Linked DNA regions of Candidatus Palibaumannia cicadellinicola. The protein of the gene in region 1 interacts with the protein of each later gene in a pairwise test. Links are inferred from orthologs where the notes say so. Each region holds a gene or a part of one and is shown in the gene's direction. Other genes may lie near its edges.

The links.
Region 2: the proteins of leuS (region 1) and ligA interact in binary tests that used the Escherichia coli proteins (3 or more experiments, as listed by UniProt). The link is inferred for Candidatus Palibaumannia cicadellinicola from one-to-one orthologs.

The regions. Positions count from the first base shown.
Region 1 is NZ_CP008985.1:282,243-288,179, forward strand. The notes cover bases 2,801-5,937. They hold leuS (leucine--tRNA ligase), read left to right. Parts: upstream 2,801-3,146; coding sequence 3,147-5,729; downstream 5,730-5,937. Other genes in these bases: panC (pantoate--beta-alanine ligase), read left to right, coding at 2,801-2,987; lptE (LPS assembly lipoprotein LptE), read left to right, coding at 5,843-5,937. Outside these bases: polynucleotide adenylyltransferase PcnB, read left to right, coding at 1-731; folK (2-amino-4-hydroxy-6-hydroxymethyldihydropteridine diphosphokinase), read left to right, coding at 737-1,243; panB (3-methyl-2-oxobutanoate hydroxymethyltransferase), read left to right, coding at 1,322-2,116; more of panC, read left to right, coding at 2,136-2,800.
Region 2 is NZ_CP008985.1:86,599-95,624, reverse strand. What follows is about bases 6,140-9,026. They hold ligA (NAD-dependent DNA ligase LigA), read left to right. Parts: upstream 6,140-6,497; coding sequence 6,498-8,555; downstream 8,556-9,026. Other genes in these bases: IM45_RS00375 (FAD-dependent oxidoreductase), read right to left, coding at 8,544-9,026; zipA (cell division protein ZipA), read left to right, coding at 6,140-6,427. Also shown: purC (phosphoribosylaminoimidazolesuccinocarboxamide synthase), read left to right, coding at 1-688; dapE (succinyl-diaminopimelate desuccinylase), read right to left, coding at 739-1,872; phosphoenolpyruvate-protein phosphotransferase PtsI, read right to left, coding at 2,124-3,848; ptsH (phosphocarrier protein Hpr), read right to left, coding at 3,904-4,161; cysK (cysteine synthase A), read right to left, coding at 4,395-5,363; more of zipA, read left to right, coding at 5,636-6,139. UniProt on the Escherichia coli protein: DNA ligase that catalyzes the formation of phosphodiester linkages between 5'-phosphoryl and 3'-hydroxyl groups in double-stranded DNA using NAD as a coenzyme and as the energy source for the reaction.

The DNA.
Region 1 (5,937 bases):
GAATGTTGCGCGCGGTGCGCTTCGCCGTTAAATTAAATATGACCATCAGCGAAGAAACCGCTAAGCCTATTCTCAAACTAGCAACACTATTGGAGAATATTCCTCCGGCTAGGTTATTTGAAGAAGCACTAAAATTACTACAAGCAGGATACGGTGAGCCAACTTATCGCCTACTGTGTAAATACCAGCTTTTCAAACCACTGTTCCCGCTTATTAGCCGAAACTTTACCGAGCACGGTGATAGCTATATGGAAAATATGATTAGCCGAGTACTAACAAATACCGACCAGCGCCTTCATAAAGCAAGACGGGTTAATCCCGCTTTATTATTTGCCGCTCTGCTATGGTATCCTTTACTTGATTATGCACAAAAACTAACACAGGAAAACCACCTGGCCTACTTCGAAGCTTTTATACTATCTATGAATGAGATATTAGATAAACAGTGCAAAACATTAGCTCTTCCTAAAAAGATGACGACATTAATCCGTGATATGTGGCAATTACAGCTCAGGTTATCCCGCTCTCATGGTAAAAAAGCTAAAAAGCTAATAGAGCATCCTAAATTTCGCGCTGCCTATGATTTACTAGTGCTACGTGCTGAAGTAGAGCAAAATGTAGAATTGCAGCGGATTACCCACTGGTGGGATGAATTACAAACTGGAACACCATCACGTCAGAAGCAGATGCAGCCCCTGAGCATACTGAATCTGAATAACGAAAAATTATGATTATGATGGAGCGAGTATGGTTGGCGCTTGGCAGTAACCTCGCTGAACCACTGCAGCAGGTAGACACAGCGCTATTAGCGCTGGGAAGCTTGCCTAAAACTCATATGGTTATGTGTTCTTCCTACTATCGTAGCCGTCCACTGGGGCCCCAAAATCAGCCGGATTACCTTAATGCCGTAGTGGCGTTAGAAACAGCACTGACACCCGAAGAGCTTCTAGCTCATATACAATTTATTGAGCTCAAGCAGGGACGCGATCGTCAAATACACCGCTTTGGGCCGCGCACGTTAGATTTAGATATTTTACTGTTCGGAACTAAAATCATTGCTACCAGTAGGTTGACTGTACCCCATTATGATATGCATAACCGTGAATTCATGCTTTATCCTCTGGAAGAAATCGCTCCAAACCTACGTTTACCCAATGGCACCATACTAGTGAATCTACGGCGTAAGATTGCACGTAATGGTCTAATATTCTGGGATGATACCCACCGGATTCGATATTGGTAAAATCTTTTGCTAATTGTGGATACTCATACAGTACAGAGGTTGTATGAACATAACGACGATTTCTTATACAGAGGTTGTATGAACATAACGACTATTTCTTATTTACGGCATCAGAAACAACGACAGCAAAAATTTGCTTCTATTACTGCCTATGACGCTACCTTTGCCTCTCTCTTCGAACAGCATGGTATTAGTGTTATGCTTGTGGGAGATTCACTTGGAATGACTATTCAGGGACATGATTCTACCCTGCCAGTAACATTAGACGATATGATTTACCATACACGTTGCGTCCGGCGCGGCGCCACAAAATCCTTGCTACTAGCCGACCTACCATTTATGTGTTACGCTACATTATCTCAGGCTTACGAGAGCGCAGCCGCGCTTATGCGGGCCGGTGCTAACATAGTAAAACTAGAAGGTGGTTTCTGGATTACGAAAACCGTTCGTGGCTTAACAGAACGTGCCGTCCCAGTATGTTGCCATCTCGGTCTCACTCCTCAATCAGTTAATATTTTTGGTGGCTATAAAATTCAAGGTAGGGACAAAGATAGTGCTGATAAACTACTAGCTGATGCTATAGCACTAGAGCTGGCTGGTGCCCAAATGCTGGTACTAGAATGCGTGCCCGTTACGTTAGCCGAGCGTGTCACACGTGCATTATCGATACCAGTGATTGGAATCGGCGCTGGTGTTATGACCGATGGTCAGATTTTAGTGATGCACGATGTACTAGGCATAACGGGTAATCGTGCACCATCCTTTGCTAGAAACTTTCTGGTAGATTGTGAAGACATTCCTGCCGCAATCCGCCTTTATGTGCAAGAGGTGGAAGCGGGCGAATTCCCCGCTACACAACACAGTTTCTATTGATGTTAGAGGAGAGAGTAGCGTGCTGATTATCGACAATACCACTACCTTACGTCAAATCATTCAGCAGTGGCACCAATCACAACGGCGCATAGCCCTTATCCCTACTATGGGAAATCTACATGATGGGCATATGACCCTAATTGATGAAGGGCGGGCACAGGCGGATATTGTAGTGGTAAGCGTATTCGTAAACCCGATGCAGTTCGACCGGAGGGAGGATTTAGCAGTTTATCCACGTACTTTGCCGGAAGATTGTAGCAAACTAATCTTGAGTGGCGTAGATGCTCTTTTTACACCGTCGGTAAATGCTATTTATCCTAATAGAATTGATAACCATACCTTTGTCGATGTGCCACGTTTATCAGGCATCCTAGAAGGTATCAACCGACCAGGTCACTTTCGCGGTGTCGCCACAATTGTCAGTAAACTGTTTAATTTAATACAGCCTCATGTGGCCTGCTTCGGTGAAAAAGATTTTCAACAATTAGCGCTTATTCGGCAGATGGTGCAAGATATGAGCTATGATATTGAAATTATAGCTATACCAACTGTTCGTACAGCCGATGGTTTGGCACTGAGTTCACGTAATAGTTATCTTACGCTAGAACAACGTAAGTTAGCACCTCAACTTTATCAAGTGATGCAAAAGCTGGTCAAATCTTTATGCTCTGGTAATAGGTATACCGATGAGCTACTTGATAAAGCAGCAAAGCGATTACGTGAATTTGGATTCACTCCGGACATGCTAGAAATCCGCGATGCACTCACTTTACAACCATTAACGGTGGAGAGCAAACAGGCAGTAGTGTTATTTAGTGCTTGGCTAGGCAAAGCCAGGCTGATAGATAACGCCAAAGTTAATCTTCCTTGATTACGTACTTACTTGCTTGCGTTACTGATTCCTCAGCGTTTGATTTTTAGATCACCTACCTTTCTGATACTACCAGTATCACAGCTGTATACAAAGGCATAATGATTTGCTCGACTCGCGCCAGCGCAGCTATATTTTACTTAAGGACCACTTACTGCTATGCAAGAGCTTTATGACCCGAAAGAGATAGAAGCCCAAATTCAGAAATACTGGGATAAACATGAAACTTTCAAGGTAACCGAAGATACTAGTAAAGAAAAATATTATTGTCTTTCTATGCTACCCTATCCTTCTGGCAGTTTGCATATGGGACATGTACGTAATTACACCATCGGAGACGTACTTTCTCGTTATCAGCGGATGCAAGGTAAAAACGTACTACAACCAATCGGATGGGATGCCTTTGGGCTACCTGCTGAAAGAGCAGCAGTTCAAAACCAAATAGCGCCGGCATCATGGACCTATGCGAATATTGACGCTATGAAGAATCAATTAAAGCGACTAGGTTTTGGCTACGATTGGAGCCGTGAAATTACAACATGCAGGCCAGAATATTACCGTTGGGAACAGTGGTTCTTCATCCAGTTATATGAAAAAGGCTTAGTCTATAAGAAGACGTCATCTGTGAACTGGTGCTCAAACGATCAAACGGTACTGGCTAACGAACAGGTTATCGACGGTTGCTGTTGGCGATGTGGCACTCGCGTCAAGTGCAAAGATATCCCACAGTGGTTTGTTAAAATTACTGCTTATGCCGATGAGTTACTTGATGATTTAGATCAATTGGATGGCTGGCCAGAACAGATCAAAATCATGCAACGTAATTGGATCGGGCGTTCTGAAGGCATCAATATTACCTTTCAGGTTGCGGAAATAGAAGACCAACTTACCGTCTATACCGCCCGTCCTGACACTTTAATGGGCGTTACCTATTTTGCGATTACAACACACCATTATCTTGCACGGCAAGCTGCTAGCGATAATTCAGCATTAAAAAATTTTATGAATAATTGCGAACATACGAAAGTAACAGAAGCGGAAATGGTCACGAGGGTCAAAACTGGTGTCTTTACTGGTCTGCACGTAATCCACCCGTTGACCGGAGAGAAGCTACCAATATGGGTGACGAACTTTGTGCTGAAAGATTATGGCACTGGAGCAGTCATGGCAGTACCTGGACACAATCAGCTGGATTGGGAGTTCGCTTGCAAATACTCTCTACCCATAAAAACAGTAATCCGCAATGCGGACGGGAGCGAACCTAATATCAGCGCGCAGGCAATGATTCAAAAAGGTATTCTGTATAACTCTGGCAATTTCGATGGTCTGAATTATCAAGAGGCCTGCCAAGCTATTGCAACCGTCTTAGTAGCACGTGGTATAGGCGAGAGAAAAATTAACTATCGCCTACGGGACTGGGTAGTTTCCCGCCAACGTTACTGGGGCACGCCGATACCTATGATTACACTAGAAGACGGCACCATAGTACCAACGCCAGTAGATAAGCTGCCGGTGATATTACCAGAAGATATTTTCATGGACGGGATCTCTAATCCACTTAAAGACGATGACCGATGGTCGAAGACTACCTATGATAGTAATCCTGCGATGCGTGAAACTGATACCTTCGATACTTTTATGGAATCTTCATGGTACTACGCGCGCTATACTTGTCCACATTATGACCAAGGTATGTTAGATATTAACGCCACAAACTATTGGCTACCAGTGGATCAATATATCGGAGGTATTGAACACGCAATCATGCACTTGATGTACTTCCGCTTTTATCATAAATTATTACGCGATGCTGGGATGTTGAGGTCCGATGAGCCTACTAAACGTCTACTGTGTCAAGGTATGGTACTGGCTGATTCCTTTTACTACGTAAGTAGTACCGGTGAGCATATATGGGTCTCACCGATTAATGTCAGCGTCCAGCGTGATGAAAAAGGTTACCTTGTTAAAGCTCTAGATTCACAGGGTAATGAGCTGGTGTACGCAGGCATGAGTAAAATGTCAAAATCTAAAAACAACGGTATTGACCCGCAGATTATGGTCGAAAAATACGGCGCTGATACTGTGCGTCTGTTTATGATGTTCGCATCTCCAGCGGAAATGACATTGGAATGGCGAGAGTCTGGCGTAGAGGGAGCTAATAGATTTTTGAAACGCATCTGGAAGCTAATTTATGAACATACCCAGCGGGGCAAAGTAGTTGCGCTAGATTTCGCAGCTATGAGTGACGAACACAAAGTACTCCGGCGCTTACTACATCAAACAATAGCTAAGGTTACCGATGATATCGGCCGCCGCCAAACTTTTAATACTGCTATTGCCGCAATTATGGAGATCATAAATAAATTGGTACACGCATCGCAGGATAGTACACAAGACCGCGCTCTGTTGCAGGAAGCTCTACTTGCGGTAGTGCGTATGTTGTATCCATTTACTCCTCATGTTTGCTTCACGCTATGGCAGGCACTGAGCGGAGAAGGAAACATTGATAATGCCCCATGGCCCATAGTGGACAAATCAGCGCTGGTGGAGGACGCTCAATTAATAGTAATTCAGATAAATGGTAAACGGCGCAGTAGAATTACCGTGCCCGCTGATGCCGACGAAGTATTTGTACTGGAACGTGCCTCTAGAGAAAAATCGGTTGCTAAATATCTAGAAGATACTAAAGTACATAAAGTAATTTATATTCCTGGAAAACTGATAAACCTAGTAGTAGGTTAGGTTAATAGAAGAAGGCGGTATACGATACCTCACTTTTGCACCGATGCTAGGTTTAGCAGTGATTTTGACTACTAGCTGTTGCTATCATTTACGTAGAATACCAATTCACATAGTTGCATATAAATGATATTACTATCCACGACGATACTAATAGCCCAGCTATGCCATCACTGTACATTCTTAATTCATCGGAAAGTAAAGTGACCAT
Region 2 (9,026 bases), 200 kb from region 1 along the record:
CGGCAAAGCAAAAACTGTCTATACTACCGATGACCCACATTTTGTGATACTAGAATTCCGCAATGATATCTCAATGCTAGATGGTAAGTATCTCAAGCAATTTGATCGCAAAGGTATGATAAATAATCAGTTTAATTATATTATTATGCAAAAATTATTGAGATCCGGTATTCCAACACAGATAGAGCGAGTACTATCTCATCATGAAACTTTGGTTAAGAAGCTAAAGATGATTCCTGTAGAGTTTGTTGTACGTAACCGAGCTGCTGGTTCAATCGTAAAACGTTTAGGCATAAAAGAGGGTCAGATTCTCGATCCTCCATTGTACGATTTATTTTTAAAAAACGACTCCATGAATGATCCAATCATCAACGCTTCATACTGCAGAACCTTCGGTTGGGTTAGCGAGGTGCATTTTGCTAAGATGAAAGAGTTAACTTATCAGACTAATCATATTCTAAAAAATTTTTTTGATGATGCTGGACTTATTTTGGTAGACTTTAAGTTAGAGTTTGGGTTGTTTAATGACGAAGTTGTTTTAGGTGATGAGTTTTCTCCAGACGTTAGCCGATTATGGGATAAGAAAACATTAAAGAAAATGGATAAAGATCTTTTTCGTCAAAGCTTAGGCGGTGTTATTGAAGCATACGAGGAAGTAGCTAGACGTATCGGCGTTTCTTTTAACTAATTACTAAGTTTTGATTATATACAATATAATCAATTACCATCGAATAGACTTTATAAAATTAGCAGCTCCATAATACGTTGGTACATACGGCTCAACAGCTGTAAATCAGCAGCGCTAACGCACTCCTTATGGATAGTTGTGCTCACCGGGCCGAGCTCAACTATCTGCGCGCCCATGCGTGCGATAAAGGGACCGTAGGAGGTTCCTCCAGTAGTTTCTAACCTAGGGGTTATCTCTTGATATTGCTGTACTGCTCGAACTACCGCTTCTAAAAGTTCTCCATGAGTAGTGAGAAATGGGTTGCCGGAAAGCCACCAGTCAATGTGGTAATATAGGCCGTATTGTTGCAATATAGCATCCACCCGCTTCCGGATGATTTCATCAGTTAATTCGGTGCTAAACAGAAAATGCAACTGTACTATTAGTTCACTTGGTATAGCATGGATACTACTAGTACCAGCATGAATGTTCGCAATCTGCATTGTAGTAGGTGGGAAGAAAGCATTACCTTGATCCCATTCTGTGGATACCAGAGTTTGTAATAGTTTTATAGCTCGGTGTACCGGGTTATCCGCGAGATGCTGATAACTAATATTATCCTGCACGCCCTTAACCACAATATTAGCGATGAGCGATCCACATCGTCCGTTTTTGATAACATCTCCTACCTGACGTTTGCTAGAAGGTTCACCTACTAAACAATAATCTAGCCGTTCATTACGAGCTCTCAGAGTATCAACTACCTTAACCGTTCCTATTCCATTGTGTGCGCTCGCTTCTTCATCAGAAGTTATCAGAAATGCTAGACGGCCCTCATGGTGCGGATGTTGTTTGACAAAGCGCTCGGCGGCTACGACCATAGCTGCTAGTGAGCCTTTCATATCTACCGCGCCACGGCCATATAGCATACCATCACGTAGCGCTGGTTTAAACTGTGGATTCTCCTTATCCCAGCTTTGCTCACCATAACTAGGCACTACTTCTGTGTGCCCGGAGAAGGCCAACGTACGACCATTACCGCGCCAGGACCAAAAATTTATGGTGTTATCGAAAACCATAGGTTCGATGGTAAAGCCAAGTGCCTGTAGACGTGCAATTATGATAGCTTGGCCTCCGGTCTCCTGATTGCTAAGTGATGGAGACATCATTAACTGCTGCGTGAGTTCTAGAACTGGACAAGACATATTGGACCTCGCAGGCGGTTAATGTGTTATACGTATCATGGAATAACAACAGGTAAGCTAGCAAAGGTATGTTTCGACCAAATCATTATCCCAAGTTGAAGTAGATTGCTCTGAGCTAATACACATACTTACTTAATGTTACCTAACGTCAGGATTACTGATAATATTATCGTTGAAAATCACTTCAATGTTTCTTCTTCCGTCAGAAGATCTCTTACCCTGACTTAGGAGTAACTATTTCCCATCTCTTTTTAGTTAATAAACTTATTGATAAACTTATTGACTAGATTAATTACATCTTCGGCGGTTGGTTGAGCTAGTGCTTCTTCTGCTAATAATTTTGCATTAATAAAAGTTGTGTTACGAATAATTTTTTTTATACGCGGGAGAGAAATTGCACTCATACTGAATTCATCTAGTCCCATACCTAATAACAATAATGTAGCACGTTCATCTCCTGCTAGCTCGCCACACATACCAGTCCATTTTCCTTCGGCATGAGATGCGTCGATAACTTGCTTAATTAACATTAATACAGCCGGAGACATAGGATTATAAAGATGAGAAATTAACTTATTACCCCGATCGACTGCAAGAGTATACTGTGTCAAATCGTTTGTTCCAATACTAAAGAAGTCTACTTCCTTGGATAGATGACTAGCTATCACGGCTGCAGCCGGTGTTTCTACCATAACGCCAACTTTAATATCTTTGTCAAACTTATGATGCTCTTTATGCAATTGCTCCTTTAGCACATCTAATTCAAGCTTCAGGATACGTACTTCTTCCACTGAAATAATCATCGGATACATGATACGTAGTTTTCCAAATGCCGACGCTCGAAGAATAGCGCGCAGCTGAGTATGTAATATTTCCTTACGATCGAGGCCAATACGGATCGCTCGCCAGCCTAGGAATGGGTTGTCTTCTTTCGGTAGATGCATATAAGGGAGGTCTTTGTCACCACCTATATCTAGAGTTCGTGCTATAACCCAACCGGTAGGCATCGACTTTACTATATTTTTATAGACCTGAAATTGCTCTTCTTCGCTTGGCAGGGAATCGCGGTTCATAAATAAAAATTCAGTACGATAAAGACCGATACCTTCTGCACCATTACGCTCCGCACTGGCTATTTCACGTATAGTACCAATGTTAGCGCAAAGTTCTACTTGGTGCCCGTCGATAGTAATTGCTGGTAGTTCTTTAATCTTAGCTAGCTCGTTTTTTTCAGCAACATACTGACTTTGCAGCTTTTTTAGTTTTTCTACTATTACCGGCGCTGGGTTAATATAAAGATGGTTGTTAATTGCATCGATAATCAGGTAGTCACCATTATTCACTATTGTTGTCACATTGCTGGTACCTACTATTGCCGGCAATTCTAGTGAGCGAGCCATAATAGAGGTATGCGATGTCTGACCACCTAGATTAGTAACAAAACCTAGCACTTTATCCAGATTCAGCTGCGCGGTCTCGGATGGTGTCAGATCGACAGCTACTAGCACTACTTCTTCGTTAATGGCACTCAAATCAATGATAGGCATGCTAAGAATATTGCGTAGCAGGCGTTTACCAACGTCACGCACATCAGTGACACGTTCTTTAAGATATTCGTCGTCAAGTTTTTCTAGTGCTTGAGCCTGAGTCTCAATGACAGAGTAAACAGCAGCATCGGCGCTTACGAGATCTTCTTTAATCAGAACTATGATGTCCTGCTCAAATTCTTCGTCTTCTAATAATGCAATTTGTCCTTCTAATATAGCTTCTTTTTCTTTACCGAAAGTTGCACCTGCTTTCTTTTTAATGGCTTCCAACTGTGCGGACGCTTTGGTGCGTCCAGCGATAAAACGTTCGACTTCTTGTTCAACCTGGGGGGTAGTAATGTTTTTCCGGTTGATGACAATATTATCTTCTTTTAAGAGTAGCGCTTTACCAAAGGCAATGCCCGGTGATGCTAATATGCCTGAAATCATAACCCTACCTTATTCGTGACATATGTTAACTAAAAATAACGTGCCTTTATATGTATTACACAAGCTCTGCCATTAGTTTGACTAAATGTTCTACTGCTGTCTTTTCGTCTTCACCTTTCGCGGCAATAGTGATCATAGTACCATGCGTAAGACCGAGGGTTTGCAGTTTAAACAAGCTTTTAGCACTAACGCTTTTACCATTAGAGGTGATGGTAATTTCAGAATTAAAACCTTTAGCTTTTTTGACAAACTGGGTTGCTGGCCTAGTATGTAAACCGTTGGGAGCGGTAATTATCACTGTTTGTTGGTACATTTTGTTTCCCCAACTCATTAGATTATATCAGTCTCATGGTGCTAAAGTTTAACCTAAAAGGTTTACTTTAGCTTATATTATAATTAAGAACTAGTCCTACAGTCGCTACGCTATGATAAATAATTTCAAATATCATTTATAACAAACTACAATATGCAGATAATAATTGCTTCATGCATATTAACTACAAAAAAGCACCCAGTAGGGTGCTTTTCATTAAGCTATGGTAAATTTCATTGTAATTCTGTTGCTGTGAAAAGATCTGCGAATAGAGCTGTACTGAGGTAACGTTCACCGGAAGAAGGCAAGATAACAACTATATTTTTATTAAATAAAGTTTTTTCTTCTTGTAATTTCAGCGCGGCAGCTACCGCAGCACCAGAAGAAATACCAGCTAGGATGCCTTCCTCTTCCATTAAACGTCGTGCGGTATGGATTGCTTTTTCATTAGTAATTTTTTCAACACGATCAATAATACTTAGATCTAAGTTTTCTGGAATGAAACCGGCACCAATACCCTGAATTTTATGTGGTCCCGGTGTAATAACTTCTCCAGCTAGTGCCTGGCTGATCACCGGCGAATCGCTAGGTTCTACCGCAACTGTGATCACATTATGGTTCTGGGTGCGGCGCTTAAGATAACGGCCGACACCAGTTAGAGTACCGCCTGTGCCAACACCAGCAATAAAAATATCCACTTCTCCATCAGTGTCCTCCCATATTTCAGGGCCGGTGGTATGCTCATGAATCTCAGGGTTAGCAGGATTACTAAACTGCTGTAGCATAAGGTAACGTTTTGGATTAGTGAGAACAATCTCTTCTGCTTTAGCAATAGCGCCCTTCATCCCTTTTTGTCCATTAGTCAGCACTAAGTTCGCTCCTAGGGCTTTCAGTAGTTTGCGCCGCTCAATACTCATGGTTTCTGGCATAGTAAGAGTTAGCTTATATCTACGTGCAGCCGCTACATAGGCTAATGCAATACCTGTATTACCGCTAGTAGGTTCTACTAGTTCTATACCTGGTTTTAGCACGCCACGTTTCTCTGCATCCCAGATCATATTAGCACCAATGCGGCACTTAATGCTGCCACTTGGATTACGATATTCCACTTTTGCTAGAATACGGCCATTGCCAATACGGTTTAAACGGACAAGCGGGGTATGGCCGATTGTCAGCGAATTGTCTTCGTAAATTTTGCTCATGGCCAGTCCTATAGTACAGATTAGAGGAATAATTTAAGTATAAGTATACTCTTTCAGTATATCGGTAAAAGTAAAATAATCATCTATCGATATGTTATTAAGAAATAAGTTTTCAAAATAGAATTTGCTATGTTGGTATTTTACCATCAACTTAGAAATACTTTGTACTATAAGACTTGTACTTGTCGGCACGGAGAAATACAGTTTAAAAGAATAAATGTTTTGCCAGTTTGGTAGGTAATATCAAATGAACTCAAATAGCTGAGATAGTAATGATACAAAATTTGCGTCTAATATTAATTATTATGGGTGGAATGGCCATCATTGTACTGCTGTTACATGGTTTTTGGACTAGTCGTAAAGAGCAGTCTGCAGTTTTCCACGATCCTTCAGTAACTAAAAAAAAATATCAGGATGGTAGTGATAGTGAAACGCAGCTATCTGATAAGACAAATATAGATAAACCAGATTTTGATAATGACGTACCATTTGAGTGCACGTACACTAAGTACGATTCATTTAACTATGACGTACTAATACCGCCGGATGAACCTTTGTTAGCGTATGAGACTCAACAGGAAAGCCATGCTTCGTGTTCCGCACAGCAGACTCAGACTACACAGGCACCTCATAGGGAAAGGGAAACAGTGCTTGTGCTAAATATAGCTGCCTATAATGGCACTGTAATAGGCGGGGAAGACTTATGGCAAAGCCTTTTACAGGCTGGATTCCAATTTGGTGATATGAAGATATTTCACCGTCATTTGAGTCCTACTGGCGGCGGACCAGTACTATTTAGTTTAGCAAATATGATCAAACCTGGTTGGTTTAATACGGAGAACATGACCACATTTACGACTCCTGGCATATCTATGTTCATGATAGTACCATCCTATGGTGATGCCCATCAGAACTTCAAGCTGATGTTACAATCTGCCCAGCAGATTGCCGATGATTGCGGCGGCGTCGTGTTAGATGATAAGCGTAATATGTTGACTCCGCAAAAGTTAGATGTATATAAAGCGCGTATCTATAATATTCTGGAGATCAATAACGGCACTTGACGCTACCGTTTGGTAAAATAGTTTAATTTCTTAGCTTATATCTTATTTTGCTGCGAGAATGAAATTCTCCATGAAACAGATCGAACAACATATTCAGCAATTACGTGAACAGCTACGTTATTGGAATTGGTTATATTACGTAGAAGACGCACCAGAAGTGTCTGATGTTGAATATGACTGGGTTATGACGCAATTACGCGAACTAGAAAAGCAACGTCCTGATCTTCTAACCAACGATTCTCCCACACAACATGTTGGTGGACAAGCACAAAGCCGCTTTCGCCAGGTACGCCACAAGGTGCCGATGCTCTCACTAGATAAAATATTAGAAGATACAGATTTCCTTACTTTTGATAAGCGGGTGCGTGATAGATTAAAGCATAACGATGATCTAACCTACTGCTGTGAACTAAAATTAGACGGACTAGCAGTAAGTTTACTCTATAAAAATGGTAAGCTAATACGAGCTGCGACTCGCGGAGACGGTCTGATAGGTGAAGACGTCACTACTAATGTGCGCACTATACGTATGATTCCGTTATGGTTGAAAGATGACGGCAATGTGCCACGCTTAATTGAAATTCGTGGCGAAGTTTTTATGTCAGAAGCCGGTTTCCTGCGTCTGAATGAGATAGCGAAACGAGAAAAAAGCAAGGTTTTTGCTAATCCGCGCAACGCAGCGGCTGGCTCGCTACGACAAATAGATCCTGCTATTACCGCGACACGATCACTAAATTTTTTGTGTTATGGAGTAGGACTAATCGAAGGAAAAGAACTACCAGGAGGTCATTGGGAACTCTTGCAGCAGTTTAAAATATGGGGCTTGCCCGTCAGTGATCGTATCCGCCGTTGTGCAGGCTACAATAAGGTTTTAGGGTTTTATCGCCAGGTGCTTAAGATGAGGCCGGTGCTAGGTTTTAACATCGATGGTGTCGTAATTAAGGTCGATTCTTTAGTGCAGCAGCAGCAGCTTGGCTTTATCGCTCGTGCGCCTCGCTGGGCCATTGCTTATAAATTCCCGGCTCAGGAGCAACTAACCCGGGTACAAAATATTGAGTTTCAGGTCGGTCGTACTGGGAGAATAACGCCAGTAGCACGGCTAGAGCCCGTTTTGGTTGCTGGTGCTCTAGTTAGTAACGCTAGCTTACATAATTATGATGAAATTAAACGCCTTGGATTGATGATCGGTGATACGGTCGTGATTCGCCGTGCCGGTCACGTGATACCGCAGATTATCAATGTTGTGACCGCGCAACGGTCTACGGATGCGCATACAGTGAAATGTCCCCGACACTGTCCAGTATGCGGCAACGAAGTTGAGCAAGTCACAGGGGATAAGATTATTCGCTGTATCGCCGGTATAGACTGCGATGCGCAACGTAAGGAGGCGCTGAAACACTTTGTTTCCCGCCGTGCAATGAATGTCATTGGTATGGGAAGTCAAATTATTGATCAACTAGTAGATTGCAAACTAGTGCAAAACCCAGCTGATTTATTTCGGCTAAACAAAGATAGAGTGACTTGTTTGCATCGTATGGGGCCAAAGGCAGCGCAAAAATTGATTAATGCACTCGAACGTGCTAAAGAAACTACTTTTGCCCGTTTTATTTATGCGCTTGGCATTCGCGAAGTCGGGGAGGCAAAAGCAGCCCATTTGGCAATGTATTATAGAAATATGGGTGCGCTCATGGTAGCTGATATCGAATCACTAACTAATGTTCAAGATATAGGAATAATAGTTGCGACCCATGTACAAAATTTTTTTAATAACAAAAACAATCTCGCTGTAATCAATGAATTATTAAGCCCAGATATTGGCATTCAATGGGCATCTCCGCTATCCGTCTTGGACGCAGTAAATCATGCTCATCCGTTTTCTAGTAAAACTATTGTGCTAACAGGTTCTATTACTACCTTATCACGGGAAGAAATCAAGGGTAAGCTGGTAGCATTAGGCGCTAGGATTAGTGGGAGCGTCTCTGCTAAAACCGACTTATTGATTGTTGGCAAGGCTCCTGGCTCCAAGTTTATGAAAGCACAACAACTGAACATTAAGATTATGGAAGAAGCGGAATTACTTTCTATTTTAGATGCAGTAGTAAAGTCAGCAAAAATATCACAAACCTAGTACATATTTTAGTACTCTTAGTTTGATACCATCTGCGCGCTGCGCTAACATTAGACCGATATTGCGCGCTAGCTTTAACGGCGGTAGATCATTACTAAAGGTGGTGTAAAAAACATCCATTACTGCTTGTATCAGTAAATTGTTGCAGCGGCGTTGATGCTCATAACGTCTAAGTACCTGTAGACTATCCCAGGGCTCATCATGTTCTATCGCACTGATTAAAACCTCGGCCAGCGTCCGAGCATCACGTAAGCCAAGATTGAATCCTTGTCCTCCCAAAGGGTTAATGGTATGTGCAGCGTCGCCAATAAGCGCTAAACCAGGTTTAACGTAATTGCCCGCGTGACTACGTGTTAATAGAAATGAAGCTGCGTTGTGCAGCTTTATAGTACCTAGACGCGCTGGAAAAGCTGTCATAACCTTATGCGTTAATGACTGCAGCGTTAATTGTTGTAGCTGCCGGATACGCCA